Regions from separate parts of the Cupriavidus sp. GW822-FHT06G04 genome, predicted to be linked through region 2. Evidence: predicted binding sites of a transcription regulator. Region 2 holds the regulator's gene; the other holds the start of a gene.
The links. Region 2 encodes FliA, which starts transcription of late flagellar genes. Its sites were predicted from a motif close to CTAAAGTTTNNNNNNNNNNNGCCGNTA; they were not measured.
Positions count from the first base shown of each region.

Region 1: fliD (flagellar filament capping protein FliD) is a predicted target of FliA. The motif match lies at 2,017-2,043, and genes of this name have one in related genera.

Region 1 is NZ_JBXALD010000010.1:216,769-219,975, reverse strand. It holds gene AC1RKI_RS22175 (formylglycine-generating enzyme family protein) at 29-991, shown strand; gene AC1RKI_RS22170 (MetQ/NlpA family ABC transporter substrate-binding protein) at 1,152-1,880, shown strand; gene fliD (flagellar filament capping protein FliD) at 2,116-3,207, shown strand, end outside.
Region 2 is NZ_JBXALD010000008.1:109,925-113,131, reverse strand. It holds gene paoA (aldehyde dehydrogenase iron-sulfur subunit PaoA) at 1-497, opposite strand, end outside; gene AC1RKI_RS18795 (flagellar protein FlhE) at 714-1,172, opposite strand; gene AC1RKI_RS18790 (RNA polymerase sigma factor FliA) at 1,172-1,888, opposite strand; gene AC1RKI_RS18785 (MinD/ParA family ATP-binding protein) at 1,998-2,813, opposite strand; gene flhF (flagellar biosynthesis GTPase FlhF) at 2,826-3,207, opposite strand, start outside.

The sequences.
Region 1 (3,207 bases), on a different contig from region 2:
CTGGCGCATCGGCGCCATCGCGTTCGCCGTGGCGCTGTTGCTGACGTGGGCGGTGCGCGCGGTGCCGCTGCACGCGGCCGCGCCGCTCGGCACGCCGCAGCAATGCGCGGCGTATCGCGGCGCACCCGAGCACTGGCGACAGCAGCGCACTGCGGGCATGGCGCGCATCGCCGGCGGCGAATTCGTGCCGGGCACGACGATGGGATATCCCGACGAGCGGCCAGCCGGCAAGGTGCGCGTGGGCAGTTTCTGGATCGATCGCACCGAAGTGACCAACGCGCAGTTCGAAGCCTTCGTGCAGGCCACCGGCTATGTCACTGACGCCGAGCGCGCGGGCGAAGCGGTGGTGTTCCACAAGCCGACCGGAGAAGAGCTGCAGCAGCGCCCGTATGCATGGTGGTCGATGGTGCGCGGCGCAGACTGGCGTCATCCGACAGGACCGGCATCGAACCTGGACGGCAAGCGCAACCAGCCGGTCACGCTGGTGACCCAGGCCGACGCGCGCGCCTATGCGCAATGGCTCGGCCACGATCTGCCGACCGAGGACGAATGGGAGTACGCGGCCAAGGCCGGACGAGGCGACGCGGCGCTGGAAACGGCACCCGTCGGCGGCGATGGCATGCCGTCGGCCAACTATTGGCAGGGCGTGTTTCCCGTGTTGAACAGCGCGAAAGACGGATTCGACGGCCTGGCGCCGGTCGGTTGCTTTGCCGCCAACGCGTTCGGCCTTTACGACATGATCGCCAACGCCTGGGAATGGACCGCCGATCCGTACAGCGGGCCGCGCCAGTCGCATGCCAATGGCGATACCGCATTCGTCGCCGCGCAGTCGCGACGCGCGCGCGAAAGCCGCATGGCCGTGATCAAGGGCGGATCGTTCCTGTGCGCGCCCGACTTCTGCGTGCGCTATCGCGCGTCCGCGCGCGAGCCCGCCGAGCGCGACTTGCCGACATCGCACATCGGCTTTCGTACGGTGCTGCGTGATGGCTGAGCGCAACAGTTGGACTGGCGATATGCGATGCGGATGGCGGCTTGCAGTGGCGCAGCCATGGCGATACGGGTTACGGCGCGGCGGGTGGTCGGATTGGTGGTCGGAAGGGTGGTCGATCGCATGTGTCTGTGCGTGGCTGTTGCTGGCGCAGGCGCTCGGCATGTCGATGGCGCGCGCCGACGCGCCCCGTGTGGTGCGCATCGCCGTGGTGGCGCACAGCGATCGTGACCTTGTCGACGCGGCAGCGGTGCAGAACACCTCATCGTCCGTGCGGCTGCAGGCGGTGGCATTTCCGAACGCGGCTGCGGCACGCCGGGCGCTGGCGGCACAGCGCGTCGACGCATCGATCGCCGAGGACACGCAGGCGCTGGCCGGCGACACGTCGCTGTGCGCGGCTGCCTACACGGTCACCTATCCGATGGGCCTGTATGCGCGTCGCATCGGGGCCTTGCGACAGGTGCCGCTTGAGGCCACGGTCGCTGTGCCGGCGGATCGCGCCGGACAAGGCCGCGCGCTGTTGCTGTTGCAGAACTTCGGGCTGATCCGCATCGACGCCAATGCCGGTTTACAACCGCGCGTGCGCGACATCGTCGACAATCCGCGCAAACTGCGCGTGGAGCCGGTTCCGGCCAGCCGGCTGGCTGCGGCGCTGCCGCACCACGCGCTGGTGGCGATGCCTTTTGCTGTGGCCGATGCCGCCGGCCTGGCGCCCGCGCGCGATGCGCTGGGCATCGAGGACGCGCGCGTGCCGTGGGCAAACGCGCTGGCCGTGCGCGCCAACGAATGCCATGCCGATTGGGTGCGCGCCGCCGTCGCGGCGCTGCATTCGCCCGCGATGAAGGCGTTCATCCTGGCGCGCTTCCAGGATTCCGTGCGCCGCCCGTGGTAGGCGGTCCGCCGTTCGCGGCAACCCGGCATCCCGGGATTTCCCCGCATTTCGCAGTCTAAATTGTGATCGATAACTCACATCGAGAGGCTTTAGCCTATTTTTGTATCGTCTTTGTATCGGTCAGGTATCAAAAAGGCTAAAGATCCACTTTGGGGCGACGTAAACCAGGGATGTCAGGGGCATTCAGCCATATGCGCGCGGATGCCACCCATTGAAAAAGAAGGGAACAATAAACATGGCATCCGTCTCGTCTCTGGGCATTGGCTCGAACCTGCAACTGTCCGACCTGCTCGACAAGCTGGCCGCATCCGAACGCGCCCCGCTGACCGCGATGCAGGCGCAGCACTCGGCCTATCAGACCAAGCTGACCGCCTACGGCACCGTCAAGAGTCTGCTGTCGAGCTTCCAGGCGGCGGCCAAGACGCTGATGACGCCGGCCACCTTTGGCGCCGTCAAGTCCAGCGTTGGCAACGCCGACATCCTGGGCGTCACCACTGCCGCCAGCGCCGTGCCGGGCGATCTGAATGTCAACGTTACCAAGCTGGCGCAAGCCCAGGCGCTGGCCGGCATCGGCTACGCCAAGCAGGACGCGCAGATCGGTTCGGGCACGCTGACCTTCGAGTTCGGCACGACCACCGGTTTCGACGAGACCTCGGGCGCCTACGTGAATCCGAAGTTCACGGCCAACACCGCCACCGACAAGGCGCCGAACCCGCAGACCGTCAAGATCGAGGCGGGCAAGGGATCGCTGCAGGACATCCGCGACGCCATCAACAAGGCCAACATCGGCGTCAAGGCCAGCATCATCAACGACGGCAGCGCCAAGCCCTATCGCCTGATCCTGACCTCCGACAAAACCGGCGAGGCGATGAGCATGCGCGTGTCCGGGTCGTCGCCCGAACTGCAGGCGCTGGCCGGCTACAACCCGGAGACCCCGGGCGCCAACGGCATGACCGAGACGCTGCGCGCGACCAACGCCGCGCTGACGGTCAACGGCATCGCCATCGTCAGCGCATCCAATACCGTTGTCGACGCGGCGCAGGGCGTGACCATGACGCTCAAGAAGACCGGATCGACATCGGTGTCACTGACGCAGGACACCGACGCCATGAAGGCGTCGATCCAGGCGCTGGTCACCGCGTACAACAACATCCAGTCGTCGGCCAAGACGCTCACGCAGTTCGACACCAAGGCCGGCACCAAGGGCGCGCTCAATGGCGACGGCGTGCTGCGCGGCATCCAGACCTCGCTGCGATCGGTGCTCAATACGCCCGAGGGGGGCATGCCCGCGAACGCGCCCAAGATGCTGGCGGCGATCGGCGTGTCC
Region 2 (3,207 bases):
TCATCGAGCACGGCCACGGCCGAGCAGATCTGGCCCGGCGTGCAATAGCCGCACTGGTAGCCATCGTGCTTAACGAACGCGACCTGCATCGGATGCATGCGATTGGGCGTGCCGAGGCCTTCGACCGTGGTGATCTTTGCGCCTTCGTGCATGACGGCAAGGCTCAGGCATGAATTGATGCGCCGGCCGTCGACGATCACCGTGCACGCGCCGCATTGGCCGTGATCGCAGCCCTTCTTGGTGCCGGTGAGATGCAGATGCTCGCGCAGTGCGTCGAGCAGCGTGGTACGAGTATCGAGCTCAAGCGCGCGTGACTGGCCATTGACGATGAATGACACCTTCGAAGCCACGGGCTTCAGGGCGGCTGGCGAGCGCGGCGCGGGCGCCGTTGCGGCAGCCGTAGCGGCGCCGGCCGGCGCTGCCGCAGCCGTGATCGATGCCGCACCGGCCACCACGAATTCACGGCGCGAAAGCTTGATGTCGCGGAAGTCTTCCATGTTGTTGGATCCTTTCTGGCTGACAGCGGATGGCAACGTGGCGGGACTTGCACGTAGAAATTACATGCCGGCATGCGACATGGCGGACGCGAGGTCCGCGCAAATATGCACGATAGGACGAATACGGCGCACGCCGCACGTTGCCTGGCGGGATGGCGCACAAACCATGCCACCGGGCGGTGGCATTGCGCCGTGGCAACGCGTTGATTTCAGGTCTTAGCGGTAACTGACAGTCACCTCGTTGCTGCGGCCTTGCAGCATCGGCATGAGGCCGCCCTGGCCCGGCACGCGATAGGCGAAGACGAATCCCTTGGTCGCGTCGTCGCCAACAAAGGCATCGGTCTTGCCCTCGGCGCCGGGCAGCAGAACGCATCGATCCGCATTGCACAGATACGCTTGCAGATCGACCGGCGGGGTACGGGTGAAGCTGTAGCGCCAGCGCACCGAGGTGATCCGTCCCGTCGCCTGCGGCATCGTAGCGGCGGGCAGCACCGGTAAAGACAGTGTGCGCTGCCCCCGGTTTGCGATCTGCGGCGCCCCGGCGGATGCGGTCCACGCATAGCGCGAACCCGTGATCTCGTAGGTCGCCTTCATGAAGACCGGCGCGGACGTCTGCGCGGCAGACCAGCCCGGGCCAAACGCGCACAGCGCGGCGATCACGATGGCGCGCTGCATTACAGCATCCCGCGCAGCTGGTTGCGCAGGCGCGCGATCGCCTGGCTGCGAATCTGGCACACGCGCGACTCCGTCACTTCCAGCACCGCGCCGATTTCGCGCAGGTTCAGTTCCTGGTCGTAGCACAGCGACAACACCAGCTTTTCGCGTTCGGGCAATTTGTCGATGGCGCGGATCAGCGCATCGCGCATGCCCGATTCCATCAATACGGTCAGCGGATTCGCGTCGTCGGTAACGCCCAGATGCCGATCGAGAAAATCCTCCTCGCCGGACCGCTCGAAGTCTTCGTAGTGCAGCAACTGGCAGCCATAGACCTCGTTAAGCAGCTCCTGGTATTCGTCGAGCGCCATGTCGAGCTCCTTGGCCACCTCGGAGTCGATCGGCGTGCGGCCGAGCTTCTGCTCGAGCTGACGTTGGGTACGCTCGATCTTGCGCGTGAACTGCCGCAGGCTGCGCGACTGCCAGTCGTTGGCGCGCACTTCGTCCAGCATCGCGCCGCGGATGCGCTGGCTGGCGTAGGTCTCGAACCGCGCGCCGTGGTTGTCTTCATAGCGCTTGGCGGCGTCGAGCAGGCCGATCATGCCAGCCTGGATCAGGTCGTCGATCTGCACGCTGGCGGGCAGTTTTGCCGCCAGTTGCAGCGCGATGCGCCGTACCAGTGGTGCGTGGGATTTGACCACATCCGCCTGCTCGAGCTTTCCCTGAATCGTGTACATGGGTGGAACTCTCGGTAAATACTTTCTGAGTGGGCCAGTGCCGCGGAGACTGCAATCGGCGACTGGCAGGCTGAGTTTCCGGTCCGGTCGAGACTTCTTGTTCTTTGCTTCATGCGGGAACGGCCGAAGCCATCCCACGGGGCGATGCTGTCTGTCGCAACGGCCATGCGCCAACACTGCTGGCGATGTGCCGCAACGCGCCGGTGGCCGCGGCGGCGGGATACGCCTCCACCACGCAGCGCCCGAGCTGGAGCGCACGCGCCACCAGCGGATCGATCGGCAGATACCCTGCCAGGCCGGCCTCCACGCCCAGGTACTGGCTCGCCGTGCGAGTCAGGTTGCGCGCAAGGGCCGTGACCGCGCCTTCCGTGGCCGCCAGATTGACGACCAGCTGGAATTGACGGCATGCGTATTCGTGATGCAGCCGCTTGATGCATGCATAGGCTGCCGTGATCGACGTCGCTTCCGGGCGCAGGACGATCACGAAGTTGTGCGCGGTGGCGGCGATCGGCGACAGCGCGCCGGTGGCGTCGCGTCGCGCATCGATCAGCACCGAGCGCATATCGGGCAATTGCGCCGACAGCGTCCGCTCGTCGGGCATCGCGCCCGCCGCAAGCTGGCCGGCGGGCAGCACGCCGACGCCGCTGGCCGGGCGCGAGCCGAGCGCGGCGGCAAGCGGCACGCGTGCGGCCAGCACATCGGCCAGCGTAGCGCTGGGCGTGGCGCCGGCAAGCCGCATGGCACGCGCGCCGTGGACGTCCTCGTCCACCAGCAGCACGCGCTCGCCCTGCATCGACAGCGCATTGGCCAGGCCCAGCGCCACCGTGGTGGCGCCGGCCCCGGGTTCGGCGGCGACCACCGCGATGCGTCGCGTCACGCGTGGCGCCAACAGGCGGCGCAGGCTTTCTGCCTGATCGGAAGCCATCGGATTCAAGGCTTACTCCCCGGCCGCCGCGAACTGCGGCATGGCATCCATGGCGGCCATCGCCCGCATCGCGGACGCAGCGGATTCGGGCGCGTCGGCCGCTGGTTCGACGGCCATCATCGCGGGCGATGCGCTGCGGCCCGGATAGTTTTCCAGCACGTCCAACAGCGCCAGCAGCCGGCCCATGCCTTCGTTGAGCACCGGCCCGGCAACCGGCGCATTGACGCGCGCCGAGGCGCGACCGGCCAGTCGCGACAGGAATGCCGGCGCCGTCGGCGTCGGCGTGTGTTGCAGGCGCAGCGCGGTCAGACCCAGTTGCAGCGCCACCATGCTGGCGCAGGGCATGGTCTCTTCATCGGCGTCCTGCGCGAAATGGTCCATTGCGTGGCGCAAC